2 linked regions of the Rubrivirga marina genome follow. The protein of the gene in region 2 binds, or shares a complex with, the protein of the main gene of each other region. Links are inferred from orthologs where the notes say so. Each region holds a gene or a part of one and is shown on either strand. Other genes may lie near its edges.

What was found.
Region 1: the proteins of dnaB (region 2) and dnaG are in contact, whole or in part, in a crystal structure (PDB 2R6A), measured with the Geobacillus stearothermophilus proteins. The link is inferred for Rubrivirga marina from one-to-one orthologs. Residues at the interface, in WP_033016901.1 of Geobacillus stearothermophilus: Ser13, Glu15, Ala16, Gln18, Glu91, Leu92, Asp94, Ala95, Val96, Pro97, Thr98, Ala99, Ala100, Asn101, Tyr104, Tyr105, Ile108; in WP_049624496.1 of Geobacillus stearothermophilus: Lys456, Leu457, Leu458, Pro459, Ala460, Asn463, Ala464, Leu467, Leu535, Leu536, Ile537, Ala538, Gln544, Glu545, Asp548, Tyr549, His552.

What each region holds. Positions count from the first base shown.
Region 1 is NZ_MQWD01000001.1:3,242,896-3,249,726, reverse strand. The notes cover bases 2,463-5,364. They hold dnaG (DNA primase), read left to right. Parts: upstream 2,463-2,924; coding sequence 2,925-4,805; downstream 4,806-5,364. Other genes in these bases: ppk1 (polyphosphate kinase 1), read left to right, coding at 5,044-5,364; BSZ37_RS13735 (MOSC domain-containing protein), read left to right, coding at 2,463-2,902. In the rest of the region: egtD (L-histidine N(alpha)-methyltransferase), read right to left, coding at 1-857; ergothioneine biosynthesis protein EgtB, read right to left, coding at 854-2,182; BSZ37_RS22080 (hypothetical protein), read right to left, coding at 2,187-2,345; more of BSZ37_RS13735, read left to right, coding at 2,402-2,462; more of ppk1, read left to right, coding at 5,365-6,831. UniProt on the Escherichia coli protein: RNA polymerase that catalyzes the synthesis of short RNA molecules used as primers for DNA polymerase during DNA replication.
Region 2 is NZ_MQWD01000001.1:1,206,835-1,214,731, reverse strand. The notes cover bases 3,060-6,058. They hold dnaB (replicative DNA helicase), read left to right. Parts: upstream 3,060-3,757; coding sequence 3,758-5,359; downstream 5,360-6,058. Other genes in these bases: BSZ37_RS05015 (hypothetical protein), read right to left, coding at 5,483-6,028; BSZ37_RS22325 (uracil-DNA glycosylase), read left to right, coding at 3,060-3,713. Outside these bases: BSZ37_RS05035 (ATP-binding protein), read left to right, coding at 1-1,833; BSZ37_RS05030 (response regulator transcription factor), read left to right, coding at 1,944-2,585; more of BSZ37_RS22325, read left to right, coding at 2,748-3,059; BSZ37_RS05010 (VOC family protein), read left to right, coding at 6,341-6,835; BSZ37_RS05005 (class I SAM-dependent DNA methyltransferase), read right to left, coding at 6,819-7,427; BSZ37_RS05000 (PIG-L deacetylase family protein), read right to left, coding at 7,420-7,897. UniProt on the Escherichia coli protein: The main replicative DNA helicase, it participates in initiation and elongation during chromosome replication. Travels ahead of the DNA replisome, separating dsDNA into templates for DNA synthesis.

The sequences.
Region 1 (6,831 bases), 2.0 Mb from region 2 along the record:
GTGTGGATCGACTCGCCGGCCTCGAACCTGAAGCGCTCCCCCAGCACGGTCAGCGTCTGGTCTACCAAGGACCGGAGGTGCATCTCCACCCGCGGCGGGTCGTCGTCGAGGCGGACCTCGTGCGCCCACGCGTCGAGATCGGCGTCCCCGTCGAGTTCGCGGTTGATGCGGCGGAGTACGTTCAGGTTGAACTCGGCCGTGACGCCCTCGGGGTCGTCGTAGGCACGGCGGAGGACGTCCTCGTCCTTCCACTGGTCGACGCCAATGAGGAGCGCGCCGTCGGGCCCGGCCACCTCGGCGACGTGGCGGAGGAAGTCGCGCGCCTCCGGCTGGGTAAAGTTGCCGACCGTCGAGCCGGGGAAGAACACGACGACGCGGGAGGTCTCGGACGGGAGCTCCGGGAGGTCGAAGGCCCGCGTGTAGTCGGCCGCGACGGGGAGGACCGGAAGCCCGGGGTAGGCTTCTCGGAGCGACACGGCGGTCTGTTCCAGGAACGCCGCCGAGATGTCGATGGGGACGTAGGCCGCGAGCGTCCGGCGCGCGTGGAGGGCGTCGAGAAGGATGCGCGTCTTCTCGCTCGACCCGCTCCCGTATTCGACCAGCGCCGCGTTTTTGCCGATGGCCTCGACCATCTCGTCGGCGTGGTCGAGCAGGATCTGGCGCTCGGTCCGGGTGGGGTAGTAGGCGTCGAGCCGCGTGATGGCGTCGAAGAGGCGCGAGCCGCGCTCGTCGTAGAAGTACTTGGCCGGTATCGCGCGGGGCCGCTCGGCGAGGCCCGCCAGCACGTCCCGGCCGAAGGCCGAGGCGGGCGCGTCCGTCTCCAGTTCGGGCTCCTCCGGCAGGGACGGCGGCGTCACGAGCGGGCGAGGCGGAGGCCGGTGAACTGCCACGTTGCGTCGGGGGGGAAGAAGTTGCGGTAGGTCGGGCGGATGTGGCTCCGGCTCGTGGCGACGCTCCCGCCGCGGAGCACGAACTGGTTCGCCATGAACTTGCCGTTGTACTCTCCGAGGGCGCCCTCGACGGGCTTGTAGCCAGGGTAGGGCGTGTACTGGCTGTGCGTCCACTGCCACACCTCGCCGTACATCTGGCGGAGCGCGGGGCTCTCGGCGGGCGTCCCGTCGCCACCGACCGGCACGGCCGGGGTGGGGTGGAAGCGGCCGGCGTCGGCGAAGGGGCCGGGGGCGTCACCGGTGCCGTCCCAGACCGTCCGAGCGGCGACCTCCCACTCGAACTCGCTCGGCAGCCGGGCGCCGGCCCAGCGGGCGAACGCGTCGGCCTCGAAGCAGCTGAGGTGGGAGACCGGCTCGTTCGGGTCGACCGGCTTCATCCCCGACAGCGTGAACACGGAGTAGCCGGTCGGCGAGGCCTCGTCGCGTTCCCAGTAGAACGGCTCGGTCCACTCGTTCTCGACGCGCGACGCCCAGCCGAGCGACAGCCACAGCGGCGTGTCGTCGTAGCCGCCGTCGGCCATGAACGCGAGGTACTCCCCGCACGTCACGAGGCGGTCGGCGATCTCGAAGGCCTCCACGAACTGGCGGTGCCGCGGGCGCTCGTTATCGAAGTGGAACCGCCCGCGGCTCGTGGTCGCGTCCTGCGACTCGAACCCGACCTCGTGGAGCCCTGCCTCGAAAGGGCGCCACCCGAGAGGACCGGGGTCGACCGACGGCACGTCGACGGGCTCACGGAATGCCGGCCGCAGCGGGTTGACGGCGAACACGTGCTTGAGGTCGGTCAGCATCAGCTCCTGGTGCTGCTGCTCGTGGTGGAGCCCGACTTCGATCACGTCGGCCACCTCGGGCCGGTCCGCCTCGGCGAAGCCGTCGAGGAACTCAGCCATCGCCTCATCGACGTGGCGACGGTAGGCGAACACCTCCTCGACCGTCGGGCGCGAGAGGTAGCCGCGCTGGGCGCGGCAATGGCGCTCGCCGGCCTGGACGTAGTAGCTGTTGAAGAGGAACGGGTAGCGCTCGTCGTAGAGTTGGTAGCCGTCGGCGAACGGCGTGAGAACGAAGGTCTCCCAGAACCACGTCGTGTGGGCGAGGTGCCACTTGGTGGGGGAGACGTCCTCCATCGACTGGACGACGAAGTCCTCGGTAGCGAGACCGTCGCAGAGCGACTCGGTAAAGGCGCGGACCTCGGCGAATCGGGCGCCGAGGTCGGTGGCGGTGGCGGCGAGGGGCACGGCGCTAGTCGGTGGGGGAGACGTCGGTGTCGCCGTCGTCGTCACGGACGTCCGTGTCGTCGTCGGCCCGGCCCTGCGGCGTGGGCGGGATTTCCTGGTCTACCTGAGTGATGTCGTCGTCGGTCGGCTCGGCGTCCTGGGGGGAGGTGGGCGTTTCGGACATGGGACCTGGGAGAGGGGAGGGCGTTGACCGACGAGCCCTCGCCCCCGTTCCGTCCCATGCCTGGTGGTCTCCTTGACATTTATCTGGCCCCGGCTGCGGGCGCCCCCGTCCGCCGCGTCGGCCGCGCCGAGGCGGTCGCAGGGCGCGGGCTGGAAGGCGATCGGTATGCCGCCGGCGAGGGGTCGTTCAGCCGCTGGCCCGGCAAGGGGCGCGACGTGACGCTCATCGCCGCCGAGGCCATCGAGGCGGCCGAGGCCGAGTTCGGCGTCGCGATCGCCGAGGGCCAGCACCGCCGCAACCTCGTCGTCGAGGGCGTGCCGCTCGACGACCTCCGCGGGGTCCCCTTCGCCATCGGCGGCGCGCGGTTCGAAGGCGTCCGCCTGTGCGCGCCGTGCAAGTACCTCGTCCGCGTGACGGGGCAGGACCGGATCTTCGACGCGCTCGTCCGGCGCGGCGGCCTCCGCGCCTCGGTGGTGTCGTCGGGGACCCTCGCGGTGGGCGACGCCGTCACGTGGGACCCCGCCGACGTCGCGCGCCGCCCGACGCTCCCGGGGTAAACTGCCGGCCCCCGCCACGCCCATGCCCGGAATCCCAGACGCCACCATCGACGAGGTCCGCGCGGCCTCCGACCTCGTTGACGTCGTGAGCGACCGCGTGCGCCTCAAAAAGCAGGGCCAGCGGTTCATGGGCCTCTGCCCGTTCCACAACGAGAAGTCCCCGTCGTTCTCGGTCGACCCGTCGCAGAACCTGTACTACTGCTTTGGCTGCCGGCGCGGTGGCGACGTGTTCAAGTTCGTGGAGGAGATCGAGGGCGTCGGGTTCCTGGACGCCGTCCGGCTCTTGGCCGACCGAGCGGGCATCGAGATCCGGGAGGAGGGCACGAGCCCGGAGGCCGACCGCCGCGGCGCGATGCACGCCGCGCTCCGGTTTGCGGCGGGCTACTTCTACACGACGCTCGGGACGCCGGACGGTGAGCGCGGCGTCGAGTACCTCCGCAAGCGGGGGTTCTCGAAGGACGCCGTCCGCGAGTTCGGCATCGGCGTCGCGACGCCCGCCTGGGACGGCCTCGTCCGCACGGCCACCGAGGCGGGGTACAAGCCGGAGGTTCTGGAGGCCGTCGGGCTGGCGAAGGAGCGGAATGGCGGCGGCCACTACGACGTGTTCCGCGACCGGCTCATGTTCCCGATCCTGTCGCCCATCGGGAAGGTGCTCGGCTTCGGCGGGCGGATCCTACCGGACACCCAGACGGGCAGCGACGACTACACGCCGGCCAAGTACGTCAACTCGCCCGAGACCGAGGTCTACCACAAGTCCCGCGTGCTGTACGGGATGAAGCAGGCCAAGCGGTCGATCCGGACGGAGCGCGAGGCCGTTGTGGTCGAGGGCTACGCCGATGTGGTGTCGCTGTGGGACGCCGGCGTCCGCAACGTCGTCGCCGCCAGCGGCACGGCGCTGACGCCGCAGCAGATGGACCTCCTGAAGAAGCTCGACGTCCAGCGCCTCGTTCTGCTCTTCGACGCCGACGCGGCGGGGCAGGGCGCCGCACGGAAGGGGGTCGACGTCGCCCTCGACGCTGGCCTGGCGCCGTACGCCGTCTCGCTGCCGGACGGCGCCGACCCCGACTCGTTCGTCCGCCAGTTCGGCGCCGACGCGTTCCGGGGCATCCTCCGCGACGAGCGGCTGGACTTCGTCGAGTTCCTCGTGCTGCAGGCCCGCCAGTCCGGCGCGCTCGCCACGCCCGAGGGCAAGAGCGACGCCGTCCGCGAGGTGCTCCGCACGATCAAGCGGCTCGGCGACCCGATCCAGTCGGGTGAGTACCTCCGCCGCGCCGCCGCGCTCCTCGACGTCTACGAGACCGACCTCCGCCGCCAGTTCGAGGGACAGGCCCCGCCTCGGTTGCGCCCTCGGCCCGAGCCTGAGACCGCGGAGTTCCAGGAGAGCACGCCGCCCCCTCTTCCGGAGCTCCGACCGGAGGAGGAGTCCTTGATCCGGCTCATGCTCGAACACGGCACGCCGATGGTCGAGCACGTCCTCACCCGGATGGGCGTCGACGAGTTCACGCCCGGGGCGCCGCGGGAGATCGTCCAGGCCCTGATCGCCCAGTTCGAGGCCGGCGCCATCGACGCGGGCCCGTTCGTTCGCGGCGAGCACGGCGAGTCCGCGCGTGTGCTCGTCGCCGAGGCCCTCGCCGAGCGGCACGGCCTCAGCACCGACAACTGGAAGGCGAAGGTCGGGACGACCGTCAAGGGGCGGGACAGCGCGCCGTTCGAGACCGCGACGTCGTCGATGCGGCTCCTCAAGCTCGATCGCGTCCAAGAGGCGATCACGGCGACGATGGCGGAGATCCAGTCGCGCGAGCGGGCCGGCGAGGACATCGCCGACCTCCAGGCCCAGGTGAACGAACTGAACGCGCTGCGGAGGACGATCGACCGAGGCGAGTTCATGGAGTGGGAGGGCTGACCCGGCCCGACGGCCTCCCGAGGCAGGGGCCTCCGCGCGGGGCGCCGAGGATCGGGTCGGCCTCGGTCTGAACGAGCAGGGCGACGCGAGCGGCGAGATCGGCGAGGGCCGGTCGGATCGGTTGGCCTCCCGGCCAGATCGGGCCCGGACAACGGAACGACGCTTCCGCGAGGACTCCGCCCGCCTCGGGAGCGCGGGGACGGCTCGCCCGTTCTACCTTGCCGCCCCCCCCAGACCCATGGCCGACGAACCCACCGCCGAGACGACGCCGACGCCCGGCGACGGCCTCCCCGACCTGCCCGCCGCAACGCCTGAGGCCGACGCGGACGACGCGGCGCCTGCCCTCGAGACCGCTGCCGTGCCCCCGGAGCCGACGCTCGACCAGGAGCTCGCGCTCGCCGTGGAGCCCGTCGAGGTGCCCGACGGCGCCCCGCTCGACCACCCCGCGCTCTATTTCAACCGCGAGCTGAGCTGGATCGACTTCAACTGGCGCGTCTTTTTTCAGGCCCTCGACGAGCGGGTGCCGCTGCTGGAGCGCGTCCGGTTCGTGGCGATCACGGCCAACAACCTCGACGAGTTTTACCGCAAGCGAATCGGGGGTCTCAAGCGCCAGCTCGGCGCTGGCGTCCGCGCGCTCTCGCCCGACGGGCGGACGCCGCGCGAGCAGCTCGAGCTCACGACGGCCGCCGTGCTCGATATGCAGGCCGAGCTCTCGCGCGTGTGGGAGGACGAGCTCCGCCCCGAACTGGCCGCCGCCGGCGTCGTCGTCCGCGAGTACGACAGCCTGGAGGACGACGAGCAGGCCGAGCTCGACCGGGTCTTCCGCGGCACCATCTTCCCGATCCTCACGCCGCTCGCGGTCGACTCGGGCCACCCGTTCCCGTTCATCTCGAACCTGTCGCTGTCGCTGGCGGTCACGCTCCGCCACCCGACGCGCGGGACCGAGCACTTCGCCCGACTGAAGGTCCCCACGGGCCGCGCTCGGTTCATGCCCGTCGACGGGTCCGAGGGCGAGTTCGTGGCCATCGAGGACCTGATCGCCAACAACGCCGAGGAGCTCTTCCGCGGCATGGACGTCGAGGGCGTCTACGCCTTCCGCGTCACGCGCAACGCGAGCGTCGACCGGAGCGAGGAGGAGGCCGACGACCTCCTGTCGATGATCTCCGAGGAGCTCCGCGAGCGGAAGTTCTCCGAGGTCGTCCGCCTCGAGGTCGAGGCCGAGATGCCCGACCGCGTCCGCGAGCTGCTCCGCCGCGAGCTCAACCTCACCGAGCCCGAGGACGTCGTCGAGGTCGACGGCCTGCTCGACCTCGCCGGCCTCGAGGCCCTCTACAAGGTCGACCGGTCCGACCTGAAGGATCTCCCGTGGGAGCCCGTCGTCCCGATCCGTCTGCGCCACATGGTGATGGAGGACGACGACGACATGTTCTCCGTCATCCGGAAGGGCGATCTGCTCGTCCACCACCCGTACGAGAGCTTCGCCGCCTCGACCCAGCGGTTCATCGAGGAGGCCGCCGAGGACCCCCGCGTCCTCGCCATCAAGCTGACGCTCTACCGGACCAGTCAGGACAGTCCCATCGTTCGGTCCCTCATCCGAGCGGCCGAGGCGGGCAAACAGGTCGCGGCTCTCGTCGAGCTCAAGGCCCGGTTCGACGAGGAGAACAACATCGAGTGGGCGCAGCGGCTGGAGCGGACGGGGGCGCACGTCGCGTACGGCCTCGTCGGCCTGAAGACGCACGCCAAGACGACGCTCATCGTCCGCGAGGAGCCCGGCGGGCTCCGCACGTACTGCCACCTCGGCACGGGCAACTACAACCCCACGACGGCCCGCTTCTACACCGACTTCGGCCTGTTCACGTGCCGCGAGGACATCGGCGAGGACCTCGTCGGCCTGTTCCACTTCCTGACCGGCTACGCGCCGGAGCAGGAGTACCAGACGCTGGCGGTCGCTCCTCGCGACCTCCGCTCCCGGTTCGTGTCCCTCATCCGCCGCGAGGTGGCCCACGCGAAGGCCGGGCGCAAGGCG
Region 2 (7,897 bases):
GTCCCGCTCGCGCTCTCGACCGCCGCCGCGGCCCCCGTCTACGCCGCCGTCGGCCCGTCGCTGGTGTGGACGGCCTCGATGCAAGACCTCCACCTCGCGTGGGACGTCGTCGTGACGGGGCTCTTCCAGGCGTTCAGCCTCCACTGGCTGCTGTCGTTCCCGCGGCGGATCGGGGGGCGGAGGGCGATCGTGGCGGTCTACGTCGTCGCGGGCGCCGTCGTCGGGTCCCTCCTCGTGGGGACGGTCGGCTCCGGATCCGTGCCCGAGGCGTGGCTCTACCTCCGCGCGGGGGCGGTCGCCGCCCTCGTCCTCGTCTTGTGCGTCGTCCAGTTCGCCCGCGCGCCGACGCAGCGGACGCGCCAGAAGGCGGCGTGGGTGCTCGCGGCCGTCGCGGCCTACACCACGCTTGACCTCCTCCTGTGGGAGCTCCCGGGCGCGGCTGGCCTCCCGGTCTTCGGGAGCATGGGGACCGTCAACGCGCTCGTCGGGATGAGCTACCTCCTCATCCCTGTCGGCATCGGGATCGCGGTCACGCGGGAGGGGCTGTTCGGGATCGACCGGTTCGTGACGCCGGGGCTGGCCTACGGCGCGACGGTCGTGCTCCTCGTGGTCGCCTACGCCGCGCTCGCGGGGGGGCTGGTGCACGCGCTCGGCCGGGCGCCCGGCTCGCTCCCGACGCCGGCCGCCATCGCCCTCGCCGCCGCCCTCTTCGCGCTTCTCGTCCCCGTCCAGCGGCGGCTGTTCGCGTCGATCGACCGCGTGTTCAACCGCCACGAGCGGGCGCGGCGGGCGACGCTGGCGGCGTTCGATGCGCGTGTCGAGACGGCGCAGACCGACGACGCCCTCCGCGCGGCGCTCGCCGAGACGATCCGCGACGGCCTCGACCTCGACGGCTGCACGGTCGGCCCCGACGCGACGCCCGAGATCGTGGCCCGTCCCGGCGTCCTCGACGTCCGCTCGACCGAGGGCGTCAGCCTCGACGCGTCGCTCGTCGAGGCCGCCCACGTGCCGCTCGGCGACGCCGGCACGGCCCGCCTCGGGCGGCGCCTCAGCGGTGCGAAGCTGACGGAGGACCACCTCGCGCTGCTGGCAGAACTTGGCCGGCGCCACGACCGCGCGGCCGAGCGGCTCCGCCTCCTCCGCGAGCTCAGCGCGCGCGAGCTCGAAGTCGCCCACACACGCCTCCGCATCGCCGGCGACCTCCACGACGACATCGGCGCGAGCCTCTCGTCGATGGCCGTCCTCAGCGACCTCGTCCGCCGCAACGACGCGCTGCCCGAGACCGACCGCTCCCGTCTCGACCGGCTCAGCGCCTCGGCCCGGACGCTCGTCGACGACCTCCGCGACATCGTCTGGGCCATCGACCCGTCATCGGACCGGCTCCGCGACCTCGCCGAGCGGCTCCGCGACACGGCGAGCTCTCTCCTGCCGGGCGTGGCCTGGACCGTCGAGGCGCCAACGGAGGATGACCTTCCACTGGACATGGAAGTCCGCCGCCACCTCCTGCTCGTGACGAAGGAGGCGCTCCACAACGTCGCCCGCCACGCCGACGCCGCGACCGTCCGCGTGCGCCTCGACGCGTCGCCCGACGCGCTCGCGCTGACGGTCGAGGACGACGGCCGCGGGTTCGACCCGACGGACGCACGGTCCGGACACGGCCTCTCCAGTCTCCGCGAGCGCGCCGGCCAGCTCGGCGGGACGCTCACGGTCGACAGCCGGCCGGGCGCCGGCACGCGCGTCTACCTCCACGTGCCCCGCGCGGACGCCGAGGCGGGCAGGGCCGGAACGGCGCGAACGCGCCGGGCCCCGGGCGGCGACGGGGCCCTTTCTTAGTCCGACGTCGTCCTTCCGCGCGCGCCCTCCCTACCGTGTCCTCCTGAGCGAGCGGCTCCGCTCAGGAGGACACGGCGGAGACACCGTGCCTCCTGTCCGTCCCCGCTCCCGTGCCAGAACCGATCGTCCATGTCTGGCTCGTCGAGGACAACGCGCTCTACCGCGAGACCATCGCCGACGTGATCGACGCGGCGCCGCCGCACGTGGCGTCGGCGTTCCCGTCGTGCGAGGAGGCCCTCGCGGCGCTCGACGCGGGGGCGCTGCCGGACGCCGTGCTCATGGATATCGGGCTGCCAGGGATGGGCGGCGTCGAGGGCGCCCGCGTGTTCCAGGCCCGAGCGCCGGCCGTCCCCGTCGTCATGCTGACGGTCCACCAGGACACCGACACCATCTTCCAGGCCGTCTGCGCCGGCGCGTCGGGGTACCTCTTGAAAACAGCGACGCCCGAGGCCATCCTCGCGGCCGTCGACGAGGTCCGGGCCGGCGGGGCGGCGATGGACGCCCAGATCGCCCGCCGCGTGCTGACGCTGTTCACGTCGCTCGCCGCGCCGCCACCCGACTACGGCCTCTCGGAGCGCGAGACGGAGATCCTCCAGCACCTCGTGGCCGGCCAGACGAAGCGCCAGATCGCCGAGGCCCTCTGCCTCAGCCCGCACACCGTCGACGGCCACGTGCGGAATGTGTACGGCAAGCTCCACGTCCACACGCGGGGCGAGGTCGTGGCGAAGGCGCTCCGCGAGCGGCTGGTCTGAGGGCCTGCGGACCTGGACGCCGGGACCTCGCGCGGCGCCCGAACCCCTCCGCCGCGGCTTCACCCGAGCGGCAGTTGTCCACACCGTTATCCACGGTGTGCACACCGACGTTGCGGGCCTCCGGCGGCGCCCCCTACCTTGACGCTCCCCCCAGACACCCGCGTGGCCGACGCCGCCCCCGCCCTCGCCGACGTCCTGCGCGAGGCGCGCGCCCTGCTCGCCCTCCAGCGCCGGCTCGCCGGCCCGGTCCGCTACCTCGGCGGTGCGGATGCGAAGACGGCGATCGAGGCCGGCCGGATCGCCGAACCGGAGGCCGCCCCGCCCGCCTTGGCGGGGCGCCCGACCGAGCCGCTGGCCGAGCCGGCGCCCGCCGCTCCGGCCGACTCCCCTGAGCGTCGTGCCGAGGCGGAGCCCCCCGCGCCCGCGGCCGTAGACGCCGAAGACCTTCCCGACGACGACGTGCCCGACCTCTTCGGCGACCTCCCCGACCCCAGCCTCGACGAGACGCTCTCGCCTTACGAGCGGATCGAAGCGCTCATCCCCGAGGGCCACCCGCTCCACGGCATGGACTCGCTCGGCGACGTCCGCGCGTGGCTCGCGGCCAACGAGCTGGTCCCCATCGACCGCGACCGGATCAACCCCGTCCTCGGCACCGGCGACCCCGACGCCGACCTCATGATCGTCGGCGAGGCGCCGGGGGCCGACGAGGACCGGACCGGCGAGCCGTTCGTGGGGCGCGCGGGCCAGCTCCTCAACAAGATCCTGGAGGCCGTCCACTTCCAGCGCGAGGAGGTCTACATCACGAACATCCTCAAGAGCCGGCCGCCGAACAACCGCGACCCGCTCCCCGAGGAGGTCGAGGCCCACATCCCGGTCCTCTACAAGCAGATCGCGCTCGTCCGCCCGAAGGTGATCCTGGCGGTGGGGAAGAGCGCCGGCAACGGGCTCCTCGGCAAGAAGTCGTCGCTGGCGTCGCTGCGGGGCAAGTTCAACGATTTCTACGGGCTCCCGCTGATGGTCACGTACCATCCGGCAGCGCTCCTCCGCAACCCCCAGTGGAAGCGGCCCACGTGGGAGGACGTCAAGCTCCTCCGCACCCGCTACGACCAGATCACGAGCGGCGCTTAGCCGACTCCCTCGCCTCGCGCCCGAGGCGGACCGCCTCGCCCCCCATGGCCGACCCCGACGAGTTCCAGCAGCGCCCCCTCCGCATCGACGAGGACATGCCGGGCGTCCCCATCGAGAAGATGGCGGGCGGGCGGCGGCGGCCGCTCAACGTGCTGCCGATGCAGCAGCAGGCCGGGCGGATGCCGCCCCAGGCCACCGAGGTCGAGCAGTCGGTCCTCGGCGCCATGCTCATCGAGCGCGAGGCGATCCCGAAGGCCATCGAGATCCTCCCCTCCGACGCGTTCTACGAGCCGAAGCACCAGCGGATCTTCGAGGGCATCGAGGCCCTCTTCGAGCGCGGAAACCCCGTCGACCTCATCACGCTCACGGAGGAGCTCAAGCGCCGCGGCGACTACGACCAGATCGGGGGGTACTACCTCACCGAGCTGACCACGCGCGTCGCGTCGGCGGCCAACGTCGAGTACCACGCCCGGATCATCGCGGAGAAGAGCCTCCTCCGGAAGCTCATCACGACGATGACCGGCGTCGTCGGCCAGGCCTTCGACCCGACGACCGACGCGTTCGACCTCCTCGACAACGCCGAGCGCGAGATCTTTCAGATCTCGGAGTCGCAGCTGCGGAAGGGCGCCGTCGACATGAACTCGGTGGTGCACCAGACGATGCAGCACCTCGAGTCGATCCACGGGCGCGAGGGCGGCATCACGGGCGTCCCGTCGGGGTTCACGGCCCTCGACGCCATGACCGGCGGCTGGCAGCCGTCCGACATGGTGATCGTGGCGGCGCGGCCGTCGATGGGCAAGACGGCGTTCTCGCTCGCCATCACGCGGAACGCGGCGCTCCACCCGGAGAAGCCGGCCGGCGTGGCCTACTTCTCGCTCGAGATGAGCGCGCAGCAGCTCGCCCAGCGCCTCCTCACGTCCGAGGCCCGCGTCGACGCCCAGCGCGCGCGGACGGGCCGGCTCCACGACGACGACTGGCCCAAGCTGGCCCGCGCCGCCGGCCGCCTCTCGGCGGCCAACATCTTCATCGACGACACGCCCGGCCTCGGCATCCTCGAGCTCCGGGCCAAGTGCCGGCGCCTGAAGGCCGAGCACGGGATCGGCCTCGTCATCGTCGACTACCTCCAGCTCATGCACGGGACGGCCCAGACGAAGGGCAGCAACCGCGAGCAGGAGATCGCCCAGATCTCGCGGTCCCTGAAGGGGCTGGCGAAGGAGCTCGACGTGCCCGTCATCGCGCTCTCGCAGCTCTCTCGTGCGGTCGAGACGCGTGGTGGAGACAAGCGGCCGCAGCTGAGCGACCTTCGCGAGTCGGGCTCGATCGAGCAGGACGCCGACGTGGTCATGTTCATCTACCGCGCCGAGCGGTACGGGATCACGGTCGACGAGAACGGCAACTCGACGGAGGGGCTCGGCGAGCTCCTCATCGGGAAGCAGCGGAACGGCCCGATCGGCGACGTGAAGGTGGCCTTCGTCAACCAGTACGCCCGGTTCGAGAACCTCACGAGCTACGTGGCCTCCGACACGTCGGGCGGCTACGACGACTACCCGCCGCCGGGCGGCGAGCTCGGAGGCGGCGACGGCTACGGGGGCGGCTACGACGCGCCGCCGCCGCTCCCGCCGCCGGCCACCGACGCCCCGTTCTAGCCCCGCCCGCCTCGGCGACGGGCTCACCGAGGCGGAGGGGCTCGACACACGCGCCGGCCCGAGGCCGAAGCCCCGAGCCGGCGCGGCCGTGCCGTCCCGACGAGGTCGTGGCTGGGAGTCGGGTCAGGACGCGTCGTCGCAGGACACGGTCGGGTTGAAGTCGGCGAACAGGCCGGCCGGGTTGTGGCGCCACACCCAGGCGTGGAGGGCCCACCCGCCGGCGCCGGCGCTCGGGTGGAACGTCTGGCCGAACAGCTCGGGCGCCGGGCCGGTCTCCGGCACGACGCCGAACGGGACGACATACTCGACGCCGACCAGCTGGAGGCGGCCGTTCTTGGTCGGCTCGTAGAGCAGGACCTCGGGCTGGACGGGGTCCAGCTCGCCGTCCATCAGACCGAGGTTGACGTAGTGGTGGCCCATGCCGCCGAGCTCGGGGTGGGCGACGCACTCGCTGATGACGACGGCGCCCCAGCCGTCGGCGACGGCCTCGTCGACGCGATGGTACGCGGCCGTCGCACGCCGTACTGCGGAGAGGGCCGACGGCGTCGCGGCCGACGCCTGGGTGTCCGGTGAAGAGCCTGCCTTGGAGGGCGCGGACGCGGGGCCGACGGCGTCGCAGGCGGCGAGCGTCAGGGTGGCGGCGATCAGAGGGAGAACGTGGTGTCGCATGGGGACATGGGTTGGTGACTACTCGGGCAGAAAGACCCGTGCCCCTTCCTCCGCAAGAGGATCGGACGGGGGGGCATGGTCCGGGGGGACGTGATCCAAGGGACCCGGCCTTCTGCGGAGGCTCAGGGGCGACGTCTTCTCCCGCTCGCCGCGCCGACGGTGCGGGCCTGGGGCGCCCGGGCCGTCGAGGCCCGTGGCCAGGTCGCCGTCCCGACCCCGGAGGCCGACGCCGGTCCGCAGCCCGAGCCTCGTCCGCCTCGGCGTCGAGGCCGACGGCGTAAGAGCCCCCCTTCTCCCCTCGTCCCCGCACGCATGAACGCTCCCATCGACTCGCGCGTCGGCATCGGGCACGTCCACCTCAAGGTGGCCGACCTCGACCGCGCGCTCGCCTTCTACCGCGACGTCCTCGGGTTCGAGGTCACGCAGCGCTACGGGACGCAGGCCGCGTTCGTCTCGGCCGGCGGCTACCACCACCACATCGGGCTCAACACGTGGGAGAGTCGGGGCGGATCGCCCCCGCCGCGCGGCGCGACGGGCCTCTACCACGTCGCCATCCTCTACCCCGACCGCGCGACGCTCGCCGACGCGCTCCGCCGACTCGTCGTCGCCAACTGGCCGCTCGACGGGGCCTCGGACCACGGCGTCAGCGAGGCGCTCTACCTCCGCGACCCCGACGGCAACGGCGTCGAGCTCTACCGCGACCGCCCCGAGGCGGAGTGGCCGCGCGATGCCGACGGCGCCCTGGCGATGACGACGGGCCCGCTCGACGTGCGCGCGCTCCTCGCCGAGGCTACGCCGCCCGCGTGAGCACGTCGACCCGATAGGCCTCCTCCCGGTGGCACCAGTGGCCCTCCCACGCGGCGTGGTCCCGGGCCGCTCCGTGGACGGCGTCGGCCGTCTGCGGGTAGTCCGTCTCGCCGGTCCAGTGGACGAGGACGAGGTGGCCGCCCGCCCCGACGCTGACCGCCAGCCGGTCCAGGGCCTCGGCCCAGTCGACCGGGGCGAGGTAGTAGCCGACCTCGCTCACGACCGCGAGGTCGAAGGGACCGGCGGGCGCCTCGGACGGGAGCGCCCGCCGCTCGAACGCCACGTGCCCGAGCCGCGCGCACCGCCGTCGCGCCCGCGCGAGCGCCGCCTCCGACACGTCGACGGCGAGGAGCCGGCCGCACCGCGGGGCGAGCCGCTCGGTCAGCACGCCGATGGAGCAGCCGACCTCCAGGGCTGAGGCGTAACGGTCCCGCGGCAGCGCGGCGAGCGTGGCCGCGTACTTCGCCGTCTCGTAGGGGCTCGTCGCGTAGGCCCACGGGTCGGCCTCGGCCCGGTAGAGCCGCTCGAAGTAGGCCGGGTCGATGGACCCCGACGCCGTCCGGTGCGCCCTCGTGGGCGGGGGGTTAGGCATGTCCGGAGGGGGGCGCGCGCCACGGCCGGCGTGTCTCGAGGAACAGCTCCCATGGCCGCTCGAAGTGGGCCAGCGTCTCGCCGTCGAGCATGAACCCGTCGGGGTCGTCGTCGATGAGCGCCGTCATCTGGGAGCGGTGGGCGGCGATGGCCTCGCGCTTCCGGGCGAGGACGGCCGTCACGTCGAGCCGCCACGCCTCGGCCTCGCCGTCCTGGGGTGCCGCGTCGGTCTCCGCCGCGGCCCACGCCCAGACGGGGTACTCGATCCAGCGCGGGGGCTCGTCCATCTGCGCCGCCGCCGCGCACGCGAGCGCCCACGTCCCGACGTGGTCGCAATGCGGGTCGCGCCGCCACGGGACGAGGACGGTCTCCACGCCGTCGAGGACCTCGGCCAGCTCACGGGCCGCCTCGTCGAACGCCGGCGTCCCTTCGTCCGGCAGGCCGCAGTCGGGGTGGCGGAGGAACGTGACG